Regions from separate parts of the Geobacillus sp. YF-1 genome, predicted to be linked through region 3. Evidence: riboswitches for the same ligand, from Rfam matches in the RefSeq annotation. Region 3 holds a riboswitch; each other region holds the start of a gene.

The links. A riboswitch is a leader RNA that binds a small molecule or an ion and turns the genes downstream of it on or off. The one in region 3 is predicted to bind S-adenosylmethionine.
Region 1: linked by a shared signal. The riboswitch ahead of ACTVIM_RS14825 (methionine ABC transporter ATP-binding protein) and the one ahead of ACTVIM_RS06685 (hypothetical protein) in region 3 are both predicted to bind S-adenosylmethionine.
Region 2: linked by a shared signal. The riboswitch ahead of mtnK (S-methyl-5-thioribose kinase) and the one ahead of ACTVIM_RS06685 (hypothetical protein) in region 3 are both predicted to bind S-adenosylmethionine.
Region 4: linked by a shared signal. The riboswitch ahead of ACTVIM_RS03610 (bifunctional homocysteine S-methyltransferase/methylenetetrahydrofolate reductase) and the one ahead of ACTVIM_RS06685 (hypothetical protein) in region 3 are both predicted to bind S-adenosylmethionine.

Annotation. Positions count from the first base shown of each region.
Region 1 is NZ_CP199850.1:2,984,614-2,989,885, reverse strand. Features, by position in the region: gene ACTVIM_RS14860 (acyl-CoA dehydrogenase family protein) at 1-28, shown strand, start outside; gene ACTVIM_RS14855 (arsenate reductase family protein) at 221-598, shown strand; gene gcvH (glycine cleavage system protein GcvH) at 816-1,199, shown strand; gene ACTVIM_RS14845 (YusG family protein) at 1,273-1,509, shown strand; gene ACTVIM_RS14840 (toprim domain-containing protein) at 1,603-1,962, shown strand; gene ACTVIM_RS14835 (thioredoxin family protein) at 1,959-2,273, shown strand; gene ACTVIM_RS14830 (hypothetical protein) at 2,421-2,768, shown strand; SAM riboswitch class I at 2,843-2,952, shown strand; gene ACTVIM_RS14825 (methionine ABC transporter ATP-binding protein) at 3,129-4,157, shown strand; gene ACTVIM_RS14820 (methionine ABC transporter permease) at 4,147-4,815, shown strand; gene ACTVIM_RS14815 (MetQ/NlpA family ABC transporter substrate-binding protein) at 4,832-5,272, shown strand, end outside.
Region 2 is NZ_CP199850.1:928,890-934,161, reverse strand. Features, by position in the region: gene ACTVIM_RS04720 (pyridoxal phosphate-dependent aminotransferase) at 81-1,256, opposite strand; gene ACTVIM_RS04715 (carbon-nitrogen family hydrolase) at 1,356-2,171, shown strand; SAM riboswitch class I at 2,265-2,433, shown strand; gene mtnK (S-methyl-5-thioribose kinase) at 2,519-3,709, shown strand; gene mtnA (S-methyl-5-thioribose-1-phosphate isomerase) at 3,780-4,847, shown strand; gene ACTVIM_RS04700 (sugar ABC transporter substrate-binding protein) at 4,834-5,272, shown strand, end outside.
Region 3 is NZ_CP199850.1:1,321,495-1,326,766, forward strand. Features, by position in the region: gene ACTVIM_RS06675 (ABC transporter permease) at 1-776, shown strand, start outside; gene opp4A (oligopeptide ABC transporter substrate-binding protein) at 789-2,573, shown strand; SAM riboswitch class I at 2,624-2,728, shown strand; gene ACTVIM_RS06685 (hypothetical protein) at 2,778-3,134, shown strand; gene ACTVIM_RS06690 (VOC family protein) at 3,161-3,553, shown strand; gene ACTVIM_RS06695 (PaaI family thioesterase) at 3,728-4,210, shown strand; gene ACTVIM_RS06700 (PaaI family thioesterase) at 4,599-5,015, opposite strand; gene hutG (formimidoylglutamase) at 5,159-5,272, shown strand, end outside.
Region 4 is NZ_CP199850.1:716,752-722,023, forward strand. Features, by position in the region: gene metH (methionine synthase) at 1-392, opposite strand, end outside; gene ACTVIM_RS03610 (bifunctional homocysteine S-methyltransferase/methylenetetrahydrofolate reductase) at 385-2,235, opposite strand; SAM riboswitch class I at 2,308-2,409, opposite strand; gene ACTVIM_RS03615 (hypothetical protein) at 3,228-3,404, shown strand; gene ACTVIM_RS03620 (uberolysin/carnocyclin family circular bacteriocin) at 3,460-3,624, shown strand; gene ACTVIM_RS03625 (hypothetical protein) at 3,719-5,014, shown strand; gene ACTVIM_RS03630 (hypothetical protein) at 5,002-5,272, shown strand, end outside.

The DNA.
Region 1 (5,272 bases), 1.7 Mb from region 3:
CATTGAAGCGGAACGATATGTTGTGTGAGCGTTGAAGCGGCGCGGCAAGTTGTGTGATAATGAGAAGTACCAGGCCCGACCTGGTACTTCTTGTCGTTTCGAGGAAACTGCAGGCAGAAGCGGACGGTTCGCTGCCTTTGGCCGCTTGTTCTCGCTGTTGGGAACAGGCGCCGCCAAACATCGGATCATCCGAGCGAATTCAGCGGAAAGGGGGAGGACGATGGCGCTCACGCTCTATTGGTATCCAAAGTGCGGAACGTGCCGGAAGGCGAAAAAATGGTTGGATGACCACGGCATTGAGGTGCAAACGGTGCATTTGGTCGACGAGCCGCTGACGAAAGAGCAGCTCGCCGACCTGCATCGGAAAAGCGGGCTGCCGCTGAAAACATTTTTTAATACAAGCGGGTTGAAATACCGCGAGCTCGGATTAAAGGACAAGCTTGACGGCGCATCGGAAGACGAGATGCTCGATTGGCTCGCTTCGGACGGAATGCTGGTGAAGCGGCCGATTTTGACGGATGGCGAGCGGGTGATCGTCGGGTTTCGCGAGTCGGCGTATGAATCGTTTTTTGGACAGGCGCCGGCCGTGAATCGGTAATGAGTTCGCCATCCGGGCACGGCGGAACGGCAACAGCGAAAGGGGCAAACGGGGGTTGTTCCGCCGGTTCGGGCGGTCGGCGTAGACAACGGTTTTCGACAGGGCGGGTGCGAAGCCCAAAAATTTTTCGCCGGCCGAACAGACAGACGGTGAGTTTTCGCGGAAAATCGGTTATGATGAAGAGGAGCACACTTTTTTGTCGCAATGGAGGGATTCGATGAACACGCCAAAGGAACTTCGCTATACGAAAGAGCATGAGTGGGTGCGCGTCGAAGGAGAACACGTGCGCATCGGCATTACGGATTACGCGCAATCCGAGTTGGGGGATATCGTCTTTGTCGAACTGCCGGAAGTGGGCGCGCAGCTGAAAGCGAACGAGCCGTTCGGCAGCGTTGAGTCGGTGAAAACCGTCTCGGAGCTGTACGCGCCGGTCAGCGGAACGGTCGTCGAAGTAAACGAGGCGCTCAACGATCATCCGGAGTATGTCAACGAATCGCCGTACGAGAAAGCGTGGATGATCGTCGTGAAACCGAGCGACACCCGTGAGATTGACCAATTATTGACAGCGGAACAATACGAAGCGATGGTGACGGAAGGATAAACATGGCCGTCATTTTCGGCTCAATTCGGGCACCCTATACATATGGAAGAAATGAAACAAGGGGGTGCGAAAGATGGCGCTGCAATCGGCGCGCATCGATGTGACCGATCGGGTAATCGGCAAATGGAACGGCCGCACGCTTGATTTGTATGCGGAAGGGGAGCTGATCGGCCATGTTCCGCTTCCGGAGACCGTTCCGTTAAAAAGCGGCTATACAGTGCAAAATGGAAAAGTTTACAAAGACGTGACCGCTACCGTTGAGCCGGGGCAAAAATATGTCGACTGCGACGGGGAAGCGGGCTGGTGTTGAAAGGCAACGGTGGATGGCCGTTGCTTTTTTTCAACCTTTGGCTCGCATCGATCATACAATAGAGCAACATTGGTGGAGTTAGGTGGGGCGGATATGCGACAAGTGGAAAAGGTGATCATCGTCGAGGGGAGATCGGATAAACAAAAGGTGGCGGCGGTGTTGAATGAACCGGTCGTGATCGTGTGTACGAACGGGACGATCAGCGATGCCCGCTTGGAAGAGTTGGCCGACGAGTTCGAAGGCCAAGATGTATACGTGCTTGCCGACGCCGATGAGGCGGGGGAGAAGCTGCGCCGCCAGTTTCGCCGCATGTTTCCCGAAGCCGAACATATTTATATTGACCGGGCGTACCGGGAAGTGGCGGCCGCTCCGCTTTGGCATTTGGCACAAGTGTTGCTGCGCGCCGATTTTGAGGTGCGCATGGAATGGTTGATGAAGGGGGGAAGCGGGTGAACGCGATCGATCGCAATGAGCTCAGAAAAACGATCGAGAACGAGCCGCTTTTGGCGCTGTATTTGTATACCCCGCTATGCGGCACATGTCAATTGGCGCGGCGGATGCTCGTGATTATCGAGCAGCTATTCCCGACGTTGCCGTTTTACGAAACGGATATCAACTATATTCCCGAGCAGGCCGTGGAGTGGCAAATTTCCAGCGTTCCATGCTTGCTTCTTTTTGTTGACGGAGCGATGGCCGGCAAATGGTATGCGTTCCCTTCCGTCACCGATTTGTATGAGCAACTGCAAGCCCGGCTGCCGCGTTGACTGTCCCCTTTTTTGACTCCGTTTGACACATTTCTTGGGAAATGACAAAAACGGCGTCCGTTCGTCAACAGGCTGTCGAGATTTTTGTAAAGGATTCTTGCCCCCACATATGGAAATAGAGAACAAAGGACATGGGGGTGATGGTCAATGGAAGTGCGTGAGTTTGTGGAACGGTTCATCGAGCGGATGCAAATGTTGCGTCATTTGTTGCCGATTTTGCCGGACGAGCAGTTATGCGTTCGGTTTGAAAGCGACGGGGAGGCCGCTTCCGTCTTGCTTGGCAAAGAGCCGGCCATCGTTGAGTGCGAGAACGATGAACGAAACACGTTGACGGTGCGCGGTTCGAAGGAAGCGCTCGCCTCCTTGCTGAGCGGTGAGCTGAAGCTGCAGCAGCTCGTCCGGCTGCAAGAAGTGCACGTATCGGGAAGCTTCCGCCATTTATTGCTGCTGGAGTCGCTCCTCCATTTGGCCAAGCCGTATCGGCATGTCGGATAAAAAATGGGTTGACACGATTCGACATCCGATGATACAATCACATTCGTAACCAAATTGAATACATTCGCGTTGCGCTCTTATCAAGAGAGGTGGAGGGATGTGCCCAATGAAGCCCGGCAACCGTCAGCGCTTGCGCTGAAATGGTGCCAATTCACACAAAGCAGCCTGCTTTGAGAGATAAGAGACGGAATGGTAGACAATACCTTTCTGTTCTCCGCGGGCAGAAAGGTTTTCTTTTTGCGCTTGCTTGGGCGCTGGGCGTGAACAGCCCGCTTCGGCTGCTTGCGCGGGCGCGCTCGGCGGCGGGGCTTGCGCCTGCTGGCGAACGGGAAGCGCACGGCAAGAAAGGAAGGTGAAACGATGATCACCCTTGAACAGGTGACGAAAGTATACCAAGCGGCCAACGGTGCGGTGACAGCCGTTGACAACGTGTCGCTTGAGATTCGCGAAGGAGAAATTTTTGGAATTATCGGCTACAGCGGGGCCGGAAAAAGTTCGCTCATTCGGCTGTTAAACGGATTGGAAAAACCGACGAGCGGTCGGGTGATCGTCGCCGGCCGCGACATGGCGCGCGTGAAAGGTCGGGAGCTTCGAAACGCCCGTCAGGAAATCGGCATGATTTTCCAGCATTTCAACTTGCTTTGGTCGCGCACCGTCAGGGAAAATATCGCTTTTCCGCTCGAGATCGCCGGTGTTCCGAGAGAGGAACGGCAAAAGCGCGTCGATGAGCTCATCCAGCTTGTCGGTCTCACCGGGCGGGAAGAGGCGTATCCGTCGCAGCTGAGCGGCGGGCAAAAGCAGCGGGTCGGCATCGCGCGGGCGCTCGCCAACAATCCGAAAGTCCTGCTTTGCGATGAGGCGACGTCCGCCCTCGATCCGCAGACGACGGACGCGATTTTGGATTTGCTCGTTGACATCAACAAGCGGCTCGGGCTGACGATCGTGCTCATCACCCATGAAATGCACGTCATTCGCAAAATTTGCGACCGCGTCGCGGTGATGGAAAGCGGCAAAATCGTCGAACAAGGCGACGTGCTGCACGTGTTCCGGAACCCGCAGCAGCCGATTACGAAACGGTTCGTCAAGCAGCTGGTCGAGCCGGAGGAAACCGAAGAAGCTGTCTCGCATCTGTTCGGCCAATACCCGAACGGGGTGATCGCGCAGTTGACGTTTGTCGGCGCCGCCGCTGGACAGCCGCTCATTACGCAAGTCGTCCGCCAATTTGCTGTTGATGTCAACATTTTGCAAGGAAAAATTTCACAAACCCATCAAGGCGCCTACGGCGTGCTGTTTGTGCACATCGACGGGGCGGCGGATGAAATCGGTCGGGCGCTCGACTATATTCAAGACCAACAAGTGGCGGTGGAGGTGATTCACGATGCTCGCTAACCTCCTGCCGAACGTGCAATGGGAAACGATGTGGGCGGCAACGGTCGAGACGCTGTACATGACCGGCATGGCGGTCGCCGCCACGTTCGTCCTCGGAGTGGTGCTTGGGCTGCTGTTATTTTTAACGGCAAAGGGAAACCTATGGGAGAACCGGCTGGCCAATACGGTCATCGCGGCGTTCGTCAACATTTTCCGCTCCATTCCGTTCATTATTTTGATCATTTTGCTTATTCCGTTTACGAAATGGCTCGTCGGGACGATGCTCGGCGCCAACGCGGCGCTGCCGGCGCTCATCATCGGTGCGGCGCCGTTTTACGCCCGCATGGTTGAGATCGCCCTCCGCGAAATTGACAAAGGGGTCATTGAAGCGGCGCAGGCGATGGGCGCCTCGACGTGGACGATCATTTGGAAGGTGCTTTTGCCGGAATCGTTGCCAGCCCTTGTCTCGGGGATTACCGTCACCGCGGTGTCGCTTGTCGGCTATACGGCGATGGCTGGCGTTGTCGGCGCCGGTGGACTTGGGAATTTGGCGTATTTGGAAGGATTTCAGCGCAGCCATAACGATGTGACGTTTGTCGCGACCGTGTTGGTGCTTGTGATTGTCTTTGTCATTCAGTGGATCGGTGACATTGTCACTTCCAAAATAGATAAACGATAAAAGGAGGAAAAAATCGATGAAAAAATGGCTTGGCGTGCTGTTCGCTTCCGTCTTGGTGTTCGCCTTGGCGGCTTGCGGCGGCAACAACAACGCCGCCGATGAGGGTGGCAACGGCAAATTGGTAAAACTGAAAGTCGGCGCCTCGAACGTGCCGCATGCGGAAATTTTGGAAAAAGCGAAACCGATTTTGAAGAAAAAAGGCATTGACTTGGAGATCATTACGTTCCAAGACTATATTTTGCCGAACAAAGCGTTGGCCGACAAAGAAATTGATGCCAACTACTTCCAACACATTCCTTATTTAGAGTCGCAAATGAAAGAGCATGGCTACCAATTCGTTAACGCCGGTGGCATCCATATTGAGCCGATCGGCTTGTACTCGAAAAAATACAAAAGCATCGAAGAGCTGCCGGACGGCGCAACGATCATCATGAGCAACTCGGTCGCCGACCACGGC
Region 2 (5,272 bases), 390 kb from region 3:
ACTTGTCAAACGATTTTGGCGAGTATGGCAAATTTACTTTGAATTATGACAGCCTTTGCCGCCGTTGTCAATCATTTTTTTCAAAACAGCCCGAGCCGTCCGATCCGCTCGGCCGCTTCACAGAGCCGCGCCTCATCGGTCAACAGGCCGACGCGCACATACCCTTCGCCGTGCTCGCCAAAGCCGATGCCCGGAGCGACGGCGACATGCGCCCGCTCAAGGAGCACATCGGCAAACTCGGCGGACGACCACCCTTTCGGTACGGGGAGCCAGGCGAAAAACGACCCGGACGGCGCCGGTGCTTCCCAGCCGATCTCGCGCAACGCGGCGATGAAGGCGTTGCGGCGCGCTTCATACAGCGCGACAAGCTCGTTGACGCAATCTTGCGGGCCGAGAAGTGCTGCGGCCGCCGCTTCTTGGACGGCGCCGAACAGGCTGACGTACAAATGATCTTGCAGCAGCTCAAGCGCCCGAATGATCCGCTCGTTGCCGACGGCAAACGCGACGCGCCAGCCGGCCATATTGTACGTTTTCGAAAACGTGTAAATTTCCACCCCGACATCTTTCGCCCCGTCAACTTCGAGGAAGCTAACCGGCTTTTTGCCGTCAAAACCGATCGCCCCATAGGCAAAGTCGTGCACGACGGCGATGCCGTGCTTGGCGGCGAACGCCACCGTCTCGGCGAAAAATTCTTTTGTCGCCGTCGCACCGGTCGGGTTGTTCGGATAGTTTAAAAACATCAGTTTCGCTTGGTCGGCAACCGCCGCCGGAATGGTGCTGTAATCGGGCAAAAATTGCTGCTCGGCGACAAGCGGCATCATTTCCATCCGCGCGCGGGCGAGCGCGATTCCCGACCAGTAATCCGGATAGCCCGGATCCGGGACGAGCACCGCATCGCCCGGGTTGACGAGGCAAAGCGGCAGCTCGACAAGCCCGGCCTTGCCGCCAAACAAAATGGCGACTTCGCGGGTCGGGTCGACCTCAACTCCGTACTCGCGTGCATAAAAGGCGGCAACGGCTTCTTTCAAAAACGAGTAGCCTTGAAACGGCGAGTATTTATGGTATTTCGGGTTGGCCGCCGCCCGCTGCATCGCCTCGACAATATGCTTCGGCGTCGGCTGGTCCGGATTGCCTTGCCCTAAATTAATGACATCATGCCCGGCCTTGATTTTCTCTCCCACTTTGGCGACAAGCGAAGCAAAAAACTGCTTCGGCAGCTGTTCAAGCAGTTCGGAAAAAGGAAATTCGATCGTCATCGCCCACACCTTCTTGAAAAATTCTTGAAATTCTAGTGCAACATCATATATCGTAAAAAGCAAAATGTAAAGCAAATTTTTTCATTGGGGTGAAAAACAATGACCATCCGCATCGCGTGCCTCCAGCTCGATATCGCGTTTGGCGATCCGCAAACGAACGAACAGCAAGCCGAAACAGCCGTGCAATCCGCCGCCAACGAAGGAGCCGACATCGTCGTGCTTCCGGAACTATGGACGACCGGCTATGACTTGACGCGCTTGGACGAAATTGCCGATGACGATGCCGGGCGGGCGAAAGCGTTCGCCTCCCGCCTGGCGCAAACATATGGCGTCCATTTCGTCGCCGGCTCAGTCGCCAAAAAAACCGCCGCCGGTGTGACGAACACGATGATCGTCGCCGACCGAAGCGGCCAAATCGTCAGTGAATATAGCAAACTTCATCTGTTCCAACTGATGGATGAGCATTTGTATTTGCAGCCGGGAAACGCGCCAGGCTTATTTTCGCTTGACGGGCTGTCGTGCGCCGGAGTCATTTGCTATGACATCCGCTTTCCGGAGTGGATTCGCGTCCATGCTTTAGCCGGGGCGGAAGTGCTGTTTGTCGTCGCCGAATGGCCGCTTCCTCGCCTTCACCATTGGCGGACGCTGCTGATGGCGCGAGCGATTGAAAATCAATGCTACGTCATCGCTTGCAATCGGGCCGGAAGCGACCCGAACAACGTCTTTGCCGGCCATTCGCTCGTCATCGACCCGTGGGGCGAAATCATCGCCGAGGCCGATGAAAAGCCGGGCGTTCTTCTGGCGGACATCGACCCGGCGCTCGTTAAACAGGTGCGTGCGCGCATCCCAGTGTTTGCCGACCGCCGGCCGCGCGATTACGACGAGGCGGCAAAAAAATTTTTCAAAACGTATTGACAATCCGCCTGCCCAACCTGTATCATTCGAATCAAGCAACCAAACGATTGTTAACATCGCGAAAATTGCAAAAACTCAATAGCCAGACCGGTACTCTTATCAAGAGTTGGCTGAGGGAATTGGCCCAATGAAGCCCAGCAACCGACCGTAATGCTATCGTGAGATAGGGCGCACGCCAAGGGCGGCGCCGGAAGCGACCCGCTTCCGCAGGGCACGGTGCTAAGTCCAACAGAAAGACCGCTGTCTTTCTGAAAGATAAGAGGCGTGAAGACAAATAATCTTCAAGCCTCTTTCCGTATGCGAAAGAGGCTTTTTCATTTGCCAAAACGTAAAGGGGGAACGTGAAAATGACGATTGTCCAATCAGCTGTTTACGAACCGCTCACCGAACAAAAAGCGACCGCCCTCGCCGTCCGCCTCGGCTTGTTCCGCGACGGGGCGCCGCTTGCCTGCCGCGAGATCGGCGACGGAAACTTGAACCTTGTTTTCCATATCGTCGACCAAGCAACAAAGCAAGGCGTCATCATCAAACAAGCGCTGCCGTACGCGAAAGTCGTCGGGGAAAGCTGGCCGCTTACGTTAAAGCGCGCGGTCATTGAAAGCAACGCGCTGCGCACGTTTGCCAGCTATGTGCCGCAATACGTCCCAAAAGTCTATTATTCCGACGAATCGCTCGCCATCACGGTAATGGAAGATTTGTCTCGCTTGCAAATCGCGCGCAAAGGGCTGATCGAAGGGAAAACGTACCCGCTGTTGTCCCGGCATATCGGCGAATTCATCGCCAAAACGGCGTTTTACACGTCTGATTTCGGCATGAACCAACAAGAGAAAAAGAAGTTGGCGCAAAGCTTTGTCAATCCAGAGCTATGCAAAATTACGGAAGATCTCGTCTTCACCGATCCGTTTTTCGACCATGACACGAACAACTTTGAGGACGAATTGCGCCCAGACGTTGAAGCGCTTTGGGAAGATGACCGCCTCCGCCTCGAAGCGGCGAAGCTGAAGCGCAAGTTTTTGACTGAAGCGGATGTGCTGCTGCACGGAGACTTACACACTGGCAGCATTTTCGCCAGCGACGACGAAACGAAAGTGATCGACCCGGAATTCGCCTTTTACGGCCCGATCGGGTTTGACCTTGGCCAATTTTTCGCCAATTTGCTGTTAAATGCGTTGTCCCGTCCTGAAGCGGAGCGTCAACCGCTCTTTGTTCACATCGACTCAACATGGAAGGTGTTTACGTCCATTTTCGCTGAGCTGTGGCAGACGGAAAGCGTCGAAACGTACGCCGCGACGCCCGGACTGCTTGATGAGGTGCTGCGGCAAGCGTTCATTGACGCCGTCGGTTTTGCCGGCTGCGAAGTCATCCGCCGGACGATCGGCCTCGCCCATGTGGCGGATCTCGACGGCATTGAACAAAAAGACGAACGGCTCGCCGCGAAACGGCACGCGCTCCGCCTTGGCCGCCGCCTGATCGTTGAGCGCGCCGAACTGGCGGGAACGGACGGCTTCCGCCGCCTGTTTATCGAAACGGAACGATGACACCCTCTGCCCGGGCCGGCCGTCCAACGCCAGCTTGGGCCAATCGATCAACCGAGAAAGGAAGACGACGATGAACTCATTTGCCATCCCGCGCTCTGTCGAATGGCGTGAGACGCATATCACGATTTTAAACCAGCAAAAACTGCCATCGGTCACCGAATACATCGACTTGCATACGCTCGAAGACGTCCATGAGGCGATCGCGACGTTGAAAGTGCGCGGGGCGCCGGCGATCGGCATCACGGCCGCCTATGGCTTGGCGCTCGCCGCCTCGCGCTATGAAACCGAAGCGGTGGACGAATTTCAGCGCCGCTTGCAACAAGACCGCGACTACTTAGCGAGCGCGCGCCCGACGGCCGTCAACTTGTTTTGGGCGCTCGATCGGCTCGTCGCCGCCGCCAACAGCGCCGCTTCCGTCAACGAAGCGAAAACAACGCTCATTCACGAAGCGATCCGCATCCAAATCGAAGATGAGGATGTGTGCCGCCGCATCGGCGAATACGCCTTGTCCCTTTTCCGCCCGGGCGACCGGGTGATGACGATTTGCAACGCCGGTTCGATCGCCACCGCCCGCTACGGAACGGCGCTTGCTCCATTTTATTTGGCGAAAGAAAAAGGAATCGAGCTGTCCGTCTACGCCCTTGAGACACGTCCCGTTTTGCAAGGGGCGCGCCTGACCACATGGGAACTCATGCAGGCGGGCGTCGATGTGACGCTCATCACCGACAACATGGCGGCGCAAACGATCAAGGCGAAACATATTAACGCCATCATCGTCGGCGCCGACCGGATCGCGCGAAACGGCGACACGGCGAACAAAATCGGCACGTTCGGCCTCGCTTTGCTCGCTCAATCGTTCGGCATTCCGTTTTACGTCGCCGCGCCGCTGTCTACGATCGACATCAAGACAAAAACAGGGGCGGACATCCCGATTGAAGAGCGCCATCCGGACGAAGTGACCCATCTCGCCGGTGTGCGCATCGCCCCGGAAGGCGTCAACGTGTACAACCCGGCGTTTGACGTGACACCAAACGAACTCATTACCGCCATCATTACCGAAAAAGGCATCGTCCGCGGCCATTACGAAACGGCGCTGCCATCGTTATTCGCAAAGGAGGAGCAGTATGAAACGATTTAAAGCCTTATCACCTCTTTTTCTTCTTTTCTTTACGGTGTTTTCCATCTTAACCGGCTGCACGAACGAGCAAGATGCCATGAGCGCCAAGCCGGCCAACGAAACGAAACAAACGAACAACAACGACGCCACATCGTCCAACAGCTCCACCGCCGCGAGCAGCGAGCAGGCGGCCATTCCGGAAAAACTGAAAAAGCCGGTGAAAATCGCCGCCATTATGCAACTATCGATCGGCACATTCTCCTCGCAATACATCGCCGGCGTGAAAGAACAAGTGCAAAAATTCGGCGGCGAAGTGCAAATTTACAACGCCGACAACGATTTGACAAAGATGGCATCGTATGTTGAAACGGCCATTACACAAAACGTCGACGCGATTTTGCTTGACCACGGCCGCGCCGATGCGCTCGAAGGTCCGGTAAAAAAAG
Region 3 (5,272 bases):
TTTTGGCGATCGTCTATGGCGTGTCACTCTTTTTGGATCAAGAGGAAATCGTGAAAGTCGATTTTCTTTCCATCTATTCTCCGCCGTCAGCGGAACACTGGCTTGGCACAGACTACGGGGGGCGCGACGTGTTTGGCCAGCTCATCATCGGCGCCCGCAACTCGTTTACGATCGGGCTGGCCATTACGCTTATTACCGGCCTCATCGGGCTGGCGATCGGGCTGATTGCTGGGTATTTTGGCGGCTGGATTGACAATGTCATTATGCGCATCATCGATTTCATTCTCGTTCTGCCGTTTTTGATGCTCGTTATTGTTTTTGTCGCCATTGTGCCTAAATATAATGTATTGACGTTCATTTTGATCATGAGCGCGTTTTTGTGGACGGGCAAAGCTCGGCTGATCCGCGCCAAAACGCTGGCCGAGCGCGAGCTGGATTATGTCAGCGCGTCAAAAACGCTCGGCACGCCGGATTGGAAAATCATTATTTTTCAAATTTTGCCTAACCTCAGTTCGATCATTATCGTCAATTTGACGTTAAATTTGGCGGGCAACATCGGCATCGAGTCTGGGCTCACGTATCTTGGCTTCGGGCTGCCGGAGAGCACGCCGAGCTTGGGCACGCTCGTCAGTTACGCGACCAATCCGGATGTGCTGCAAAACAAATGGTGGGTTTGGTTGCCTGCATCATTGCTTATTTTAGTGATGATGCTGTGCATAAATTTCATCGGCCAAGCGTTGAAACGTGCGGCTGATGCAAGACAACGATTAGGATAAGGGGGAGAAAATGTGAAGCAAAGATGGTTGGCGGCTCTCGCCGCGCTCTTGCTCGTGCTCGCCGGGTGCACGGGCAAATCCGACACAACGAGCGGAAAGGGCAACAACAACGAAAAACCGGCAGCTCAGAAGGAAGACATCAGCAAATTCCCGATGACGGTGAAAAACGACGGGAAAATCATTGACGGCGGCGTGCTGAAATACGGCCTTGTGTCCGACACGCCGTTTGAAGGGACGCTCAGCTATGCGTTCTACACGGGAACGCCCGACGCGGAGATTTTGCAATTTTTTGACGAGTCGCTTTTCCGAACGAACAGCGACTATGAGATTACGAATGACGGCGCTGCCACATACGAGTTGTCGAAAGACAAAAAGACGATGACGATCCGCATCAAAGACAACGTCAACTGGCATGACGGCCAGCCGGTGACCGCCGAAGACTTGGAGTACGCCTATTTGGTCATTGGCAGTAAAGATTACACGGGCGTCCGCTATGGCGATGCGCTCATCCAAGGCATCGTCGGGATGGAAGAATATCATAGCGGCAAAGCGAATAAAATTTCCGGCATTAAAGTCATCGACAAAAAGACGTTGACGATTACATGGAAACAGGCCAATCCGTCGGTGTTGACCGGCATTTGGGCGTATCCGCTGCCGAAGCATTACTTGAAAGACATTCCGATCAAAGACTTGGCGAAATCGGATAAAATCCGGAAAAACCCGATCGGCTTCGGACCGTTCAAAGTGAAGAAAATCGTTCCGGGCGAGTCGGTCGAGTTTGTCCGCAATGATGACTACTGGGCCGGCAAACCGAACTTGGAAGGCGTCATTTTGAAAGTCGTCAGCCCGCAAGTCGTCCTGCAAGCGCTGAAAAAAGGCGAAATTGACGTCGCCGAGTTCCCGACCGACCAATATTTGAACGCGAAAGGGACGAAAAACATTCAGTTTATCGGCAGAGTGGACCTAGCGTACAACTATATCGGCTTTAAACTCGGCCACTGGGATGCGAAAAAGCAGGAAAACGTCATGGACAATCCGAAATTCCAAAACAAAAAACTGCGCCAAGCGATGGCGTACGCCATCAACAACCAAGAGGTGGCCGACCGCCTGTATCATGGTTTGCGCTTCCCGGCGAACACGCTCATTCCGCCGTCGTTCCCGGGCTATCATGACAGTTCGATCAAAGGGTATACGTACAATCCGGAAAAAGCGAAGCAATTGTTGGATGAAGCGGGGTATAAAGATGTGGATGGCGATGGCCTCCGCGAAGACCCGAACGGCAAAAAATTCAAGATCAACTTCTTGGCGATGAGCGGCGGGGACATCGCTGAACCGTTGGCTAAATTTTATATGCAATGCTGGAAAGATGTCGGCCTCGATGTTCAGCTGGTGGACGGACGCTTGGCGGAGTTCAACTCCTTCTATGATATGGTCGAAAAAGACGATCCGAAAGTGGACGTTTACGCAGCCGCGTGGGGGACGGGCACGGACGTCGATCCATACGGATTGTATGGACGGAACGTCATGTTCAACTACTCGCGCTGGGTGAATGAGAAAAACGATGAACTGTTGGAAAAAGGCCATTCTGAACAGGCGTTTGACAAAGAATATCGCCGGAAAATTTACAGTGAATGGCAAAAATTGATGAACGAAGAAGTTCCGGTCATTCCGACGTTGTATCGTTCGGCCATTTATGCCGTCAACAACCGCGTCGCCAACTTCACGGTCGATCCGGGATCGAAACTGACGTGGAAAGATGTCGGCGTCACGTCCGAGCAGCCGGAAGTCGAACAATGACGATTGCCGCCTTTGATGATGTATGATAAGATAGAAGACAAATTGCATACGTCTTATCAAGAGTGGGCGAGAGAACGGGCTTGATGACCCCACAGCAACCTGCCGCTGGCAAGGTGCTAACACCCGCAAAGCGATGTCGCTTTGGATGATAAGAACGGCCACCCCCTTTCGCGTCATTCCGAGGCGGAAGGGGGGTTTTTGATGATGGGAGGTGAGGGGGAAGCAGTGGCCGAACGACTGTCGCTCCGCGCTTGCATGGCAGCGCATTTGCCGGCGGCGACGTTTGCCGTTCACGTCATGCGCTGCGTGCGGACGGAGCTCATCCGGTTCGATCGGCAGGCGGTGGTGCATATCGACCGCGGGGACGGATATGTCCATTTGTATGGGGAAGCGCAAGGAACGATGTTTTCCATCGTGCTGACGAACGATGAGGCGGAGGAATGGAAAGCGGAAGGACCGTATGCTCTTGACCGCTATGTATGGATGGAGCTAGGAAAAAAGGACATTTTTCCACCGCGAATGACCCCGTATTTGCGGGCTGTGTTTTCCATTGAATTGTAGAACATGAGAGAAAGGAAGAACAGCGAATGGCAGTCAAAAAATTTGAACACGTCGGCATCCAAGTGAAAGATATCGAAACATCGAAAGCATTTTATCAAAACGTCGTCGGCCTCGAGCTGCTCAGCGAGATGATTCATACGAACGGGACGATGAAACTGGCGTTTTTGGGGCTTGACGGGCAAGTCATCGTCGAACTCATCGAAGGATACAATCCGGATTTGCCGACGGAAGGAAAAGTGCATCACGTCGCATTTACGGTCGAAGGCATTGAGCAAGAGAAAGAGCGGCTCGTGTCGCTTGGCGTTCCACTCGTTTGGGAGGACATTACCGAGCTTCCGAACGGGGCGAAATATTTGTTTTTCCTCGGCCCGGACGGGGAATGGATCGAATTTTACGAGCCGGAGCGATCTGCACAATAAACACGGGCGGTCCGCTGTTTGGACCGCCTATGCATTTGCCGTCTGGCCGTTAGGGCCTCGTGCCGCGCATTCTCTCGCCAGTCTTGTCCATCACTAAGCAGCCATCTTCCTAAATAAGAGTCGTCGTTCTCTCTATTCAATGGTATACTAGAAAAAGAGAGGGGGAGATGTGTAGTGGAAGAAACGATCGTTCACGCCATTCAAGACGACTATCCGGATGAATTCGCTTGGTGCTATGGCTGCGGCCGTTTGAATGAGACGGGCCACCATTTCCGCACCGGATGGCAAGGGGACAAGACGGTGACCGTATACACGCCGCGCCCCGAACATACAGCCATCCCTGGATTTGTGTACGGCGGATTGATCGCCTCGCTCATCGACTGCCACGGCACCGGTTCAGCGGCGCTGGCGTTGCACCGGAAAAACGGCCATGAGCCGGGCAGCGGGGAGACGCCGCCGCGCTTTGTCACCGCTTCGCTGCACGTCGATTTTCTCAAACCGACGCCGCACGGGGTGCCGCTTGTGGCCATCGGCACGGTGACGGAAATTCATCCGAAAAAATGGCAAGTTGACACCGAAGTGTTCGCGAACGGTGAATTATGCGCCCGCGGGCAAGTCGTCGCCGTTGTGATGCCGAAAACGTTTGTCCGCCCTTAACAAACAGCAAAAAGCGCCGAAAAGCCGCTGTTTTTGGCAGCGCTTTCTTCGGCGCTTTGCCGCCGAGGGCGGTTAGGAACTGAGCGCCCCCTGCAGTTCGGCTCGCGCTGGCGGGCAAAGCCCATCATCATTCCCCCTGCCCGTTGTGAAGGGCCAAGGCGGCCGGAGCCGTTGTCCGAAATGCCGCTTTCTTTCCAGTAGGTTTTGAGGGGCGGTGATTTAAGGAGACAGGCCGCTTACCGGCCTCGCCTCTCAAATAGAAAAGCCCTGTCGCATCAGGAGCGTCTTTCACACGCTCCCCCATTGTTCAAAAGAAACAACCGTTTTTCACCAGCCTGTTTGGCTTTCTTTCGGAATCCTGTCCATGACCCGCTCGCACGAATGACCTTCATCGTTTTTCCATGATGAGCACGGATGACGTGGCGCTCGCCACCTCTTTGCCGTTTTGCCGCACGGTGGCGGTCACATAAACGACCGTTCGCCCGGGTTTTTCCACTAGCGCCTCGATTTCCGCTTCCCCGGCTTCCAGCGGACGATGAAACGTCGTGTGCAAGTTGATCGAAGCGTGCATTTGGTCATCGCGAAGCAAGGTCGTCACCGCATACGCCATCACGATATCGGCCGCCGCGCCGACAAACCCGCCCATAATGACGCCGTTTCCATTGAGCAGCGATTCGCTTACCTTCCATACTCCTTTCGCATAGCCGTCCCGGGCTTCTGTCAAGCGAACGCCGAGCGTTGTATCGCACGGCGGCGGCGCGCTTTGGCCGGCGATGACGTCATGCAAGTTGACGGTTGATTTCATGCTGTGTCCCCCTTTCTGTTGTCGATCTGTATTCTTTTATTCGCGGGAAAGAGGCGATTTCCTCTTTCTGCCCCTGCAAGAAGGAGAACGGCAAAGCGGCAGCGAAAGAAACAGGTAGCTGATCGTCGAAAGGAGATGGTTCGATGTATCAACAACCCGAGCAAAGCCGCTGGACGGGGAGGGTGGACAGTGTGAGCGATGAACGGGCGTTTCGCCTCCATCAGCGCATCCGCCTGTTGGATTTATCGCAGCCGTTG
Region 4 (5,272 bases), 600 kb from region 3:
ACCGACAAAGTTTTCGTCGTCGGCCCCATCGAACCGGCGACAAAGCGCGGCCAGTCGGGCGTTGCGAACGACTCGGCCGCTTGTTTGGCGAGCTTTGCTGCTTCGATGTTCAGCTCGAGCGCCAAATGGCCAAGCCCGTATTCATCAAGGACGATGCGCGTCGCCCCGAACGTGTTCGTTTCGATGATGTCCGCGCCGGCTTCCAAGTACGCTTCATGAATATGGCGGATGACGTGCGGAGCGGTGATGGTCAAGTATTCGTTGCACCCTTCATACGCCTCGCCGCCAAAGTCGGCGGCTGATAAGTTGGCGCTTTGGATCATGGTGCCCATGGCGCCGTCGATGACAAGAATTTTTCGCTGCAGCTGTTGTTCGAAGATGAGGTCAGCCATGAACAACCTTCCTTTCTTTCGCAGCCGCTTCTTTTTCGTGAATGTAGCGGACGAGCTCCACGGTCATGTCGTAGCGCAAAAACGGCGTAATGAAATAAATGCCGTGAAACAAGTCGAACGCCGCATCAATGAGCGCTTTGGCGATGGCGATTCCTTCGCGCGCCGCCCGCACCGGGTCGTCGCCGCAGGCGGCCATGCGGGCGCGAATGTCGTCGGACAGCGTAATGCCCGGCACCTCATGATGCAAAAACTCGGCGTTGCGCGCGCTCACAAGCGGCATAATGCCGATGTAAATCGGCGCGTCCAAATGTTTCGTCGCTTCGTACACGGCCACGATTTTCTCTTCCGAATAAATCGGCTGGGTCAAGAAATAGTGGGCGCCGCATTGAATTTTTTTCTCCATCCGTTCGACGGCCTTATCCAAGTGACGGACGTTCGGATTGAACGCTGCGCCGATCGAGAAGTTCGTTTTTTGTCCGAGCGGTTTGCCCGAATACGACAATCCTTCATTAAACTGGCGGATCAAGCGGATTAAATCAAACGACGATAAATCGTACACCGATGTCGCTCCCGGGAAGTCGCCGATTTTTGACGGGTCGCCGGTAATGGCGAGCACGTCGGTGATGCCGAGCGTATGCAGGCCCATCAAGTGCGACTGCAGACCGATCAAGTTGCGGTCGCGGCACGTAATATGCACGAGCGGGCGGACGCCGAGCCGCTCTTTGATGATGGTCGCGACGGCGGCGTTGCTGATGCGCGGTGTGGCGAGCGAGTTGTCAGCCAGCGTCAGCGCGTCAATGCCGGCGTCATGGAGCGCTTTCGCCCCGGCGAGAAATTTGTCAATGCCCAATTTTTTCGGGGGATCGAGCTCGACGATCACCGAGCGGCGGGCGCGGACAAGTTCGGGAAGCGGCGTCGCTGCCGATGGGGCGTCGGATTGGACCGACACCGACACGGCGCGCCGTTTGACCGTTTTTTCCGTTGCCGGCGTCCGGTCTTGCAGCGCCCGCGCCATCGCTTCAATATGGTTCGGCGTCGTGCCGCAGCATCCGCCGAGCAGCCGCACCCCTTGGTCGCGAAACGCTTTCGCCGTTTCCTCGAAGTATTCGGCATTCGTCTCATAGACGAGCCGGCCGTCGCGATAGTCGGGGAGGCTCGCGTTCGGGTACGCCGATAAAAAGGCGTGCGTTGGCAGCGGCACTTCCTCGAGCGATTGAAGCATATAGTACGGCCCGAGCCGGCAGTTGAGCCCGACGACATCGGCGCCAAGCGCTTCTAAGCGGGCGAGGGCGTCAGCGAGCGGCGTGCCGTCTTGCAAGACGCCCACTTCATGGAGCGACACATGGGCGATGACCGGCAAGTCCGTCTCTTTGCGGGCGATGGCGAGCACCGTCTCCAACTCTTCTAAATCGTAATACGTCTCGAGCAGCACGCCATCGACCCCCTCGGCGAGCAAGACAAACAGTTGCTCGCGGAACGTCCGCTTCACTTCATCAAGCGGCACGGCGCTTTTGTTTAACGTGCGCAGTCCGCCGATGGTCCCGAGCACGTACGCCCGACCGTTGGCGGCTTGTTTGGCGAGCCGCACCGCCGCCCGGTTGATGGCCGGCACCTCATCTTGCAAGCCGTAGCGGGCGAGTTTCACATAGTTGGCGCCGTAGGTATTCGTCTGGATGACGTCGGCGCCCGCGGCGATATAGGCTTCGTGAATATGGACGATGTCTTCCGGTTTCGATAGATTCAATTCTTCAAAACAACGGTCAACCCCATGCGAATAGAGAAGCGTCCCCATCGCCCCGTCGGCGATCAGCACGCGTTGTTTCAGCTCATCAAGCAATCCCATGTTCCATTCCCCCGTTTCTTGGCAAGTAAAAGAAAAAAGTCTTCCATAAGAAGAAGACTTTCCGTTCGCTTCTTCTTATCTTCCAGGCTGCTGCCTGTCTGGATTTAGCACCTTGGCCGCGGCCAGGTTGCTGAGGGTTCACTGGGCCAGTCCCTCCCCCTCTCTTGATAAGAAAATTCGTATCCAATTGTATCGTCCCGTTTGGGTGATTACTATATAATTTAATGTATTTTTTGAAATTATTCAATACAGTGAAGCAAGAAATTTGCCAAAGATTTGCCCGATCAAGGGAGAAGGAACTCTTGTATGATTCTGTAGATGAGTATTTTTCAGTAATTTCCATACCCTAAGAGACAAACAGGGCACCCCTTAGGCGACATGGAGCTGTTTTTTGTTATGTCTCCTTTTTTGTTTAGTTGTCAATTTGTGTTAGCGAATTTGCTCATCTATAGTATGATTGTAAAAATCGGAAATAGCGCTACAAACACCTGCCGCCATGCGGGCAATCGATGTTTTCTCTTTGCTTGCCAATCGAACGTTCAGCAGGGAAAGACATTCTCCAGTGGCCGATGTTCAACGAAGCCATGCGCTGTTTTTCGATTGAGGCTGGTGAAAAACCGTTGTCACACACTCTATTGTGTTTTGGCTATTGAACATCTCCTTGCGCTGACACCAATTTCTTACCAATTGCTTTTTTGCTTGGTTCATCACCACAACGTGCACTTCTCTGAACAGGTGTAGGCAAAAAATGATTGGCTTCTGTTCTTTCGTGGATGCATTAAGTTAAGATGTGTCATGAAAAAAATCAAGTACAACTTTTAGTGAAGAGCCTTTTGTTTCGATAGCACAAAAAAATGTCGAAATATGTTAAAAAAAGACGAAAAACGTCAACCCATTTCTCTTTTTTTTAAGAGTCAAAGTGTACAATAAAAAAATGGATGATGGTAACAAGGAATTTAATAGAAATGGCGTCACAGACAGGAGTGAAAGAAATGAAACGATGGTCGTGGCCGTATTTTATTCTCATTAGCCTGCCGTTTGTGTTGTTTATTGTCCTTGCCTTTGGCTTAAAAGCGGCTAAGACGCCAATGTGGGGAAAAATCGCATTGATTGCGGCCGTTCTTGTTTATGGGATCGTTTATTCGCGTTTATTGCGGAAAATAAAATAAAGTCCGATCGGATTTGAAATCCGAGTAGTTCACGCTTATTGCCGGAACGCTCGGCGTGTCGCAAGCAGTTGCTACAACTGTTGTTTCGATCGTGCTGACCGGCTCCACGCTCGTTTCGATGATTCTTGGAATTACTGCGATTTTGTCAGGCGGAGTCGATGCCATTTTGGAAATTGGTTGGTCAGCGTTTGTAGCAACGGTGAAAAAAAATCGTGGCTGAGCGGGGAAAAAAAGCGGCAATTGCATGGTAACATGGAAACCGGCAGGAGGAGAAAGGCCCCTGCCGTTCCTATGAGATGAAAGGGGGAAGAGCCGTGAGACTCGTATGGCTATGGTATCTCCAAAAACAGCGAAGCAGTATCGCCCCTTTACAGCGAAAATCACCGTTTTCCCCGCGGACGACACTGTTGTTGTTGGAAGCGACGAAATGGCTCATTTCGTCGGCGCTCGTTGCAGTGATCTGTTTTCGATCGACAATGATGTTTCGTCCTGTTGTGACGATGTTGATTCTTTTCTTTTTATCGGTCGGTCCTTTAATCGGGGTTTCGCTGGAGTCAAAAGAGGCGTTGGAGCGCCGCTACCATTTTGACTATTTGCGGTTGTCTAGTGTGCGGGATGATCACGTATGGAGGCGGTTGCTAGGCCTTCACTATGCGGTGTCTTTGCTGCGTCTATCGCCGTTGTTTCTCCCTCCCTCTGTCGGCTTGATCGCCAAGTTTGGGGTGAGAGGAGCGGTGTGGGTATGGCTTGGGCAAGCGATGGTGCTGCTTCTGTATGTCATATCGCATATGATGCGCGGTTCAACAACTAGAGCGGCTCGTGTATGTTCAGCTTTGTTCTTTCGCATGGCCTCATTGGCGATCGGGTATGCTGTGCTTGCGGCGATAATGCCGCTGTTGCAATTGTCCCGCCAAGCGGTTCGGATGTATGGGTTGTCGCTTTCTTATCTTGCGCATATGGATGATTACGTTGCTCACTGGCAACAGCAATTTTATCAACGCATGGCCCACTTAGGGGAAGGATGGTCCTTTTCAAGCACTGCTTTATCACTTGTTGGAGCTGGGTTTGTACTGTTGGCACTGCTTTGTTTTCCTTTCCTTCGCGCCTCTCATTCCAGCAAGGCGATGGATAAGCTGTATTCATGGCAGCTGCGTGCCATTGAGGTATTAGTGGTTCGCGGCACGAACAATGCGATTTTATATAAGGATCTTTGTCTGTTCATGCGCAAAGCAAAGGAGTTGGCCAAGCCGCCTTGGACGCTGTTTCTGCCAGGGGAATTGTTCTTGGTTGCTGGAGCGAATTTGCCGCTGTTGGCGGCCGTTCACAACGGAGCGATCCTTTTGTTTTTGTTTCTGTTCGAAGTATACTTGGTCATGACAGGGACGTTGCGAGCCATGACCGATGCCTTTCCAGACATTTTTCAGTTTGAAAGCGAAATGGAGCGTCTCCTTGTTTTTCGGCTTCTTTCTCCGCCTCCCCTTGGATCGTTAATTGAAGCGAAATGGACGCTGCTTGAGCGATTAGGGAGTTACCCATGCCTGATCGCAGCGGATGGCTGTTTATCGAATATATCGGATTATCGGGAGTGCAGCGAGGGGTGTGGGCGGTAATCGGAGCGATACTGATGCTGCCCGCCTATCCGTTTGTTGTGAAACGGATTTTGCGCACCGATTATGAAGTGTTCTGCCTTGTTTTAGCCAGCGGTGAACAAGCGGCATTGACATCTCCGCGTGATTATGCAGGGTATATGTTGATTGCAGCTGGAAATCATTCGTTTCATCGCTTGTTAATTTACATCACCACCTTTTCATCGCTCGTTTCGGCCTTTTTTATGCTCTTGAAAGGTTGGAGTTGGGCGTGGTACAGCG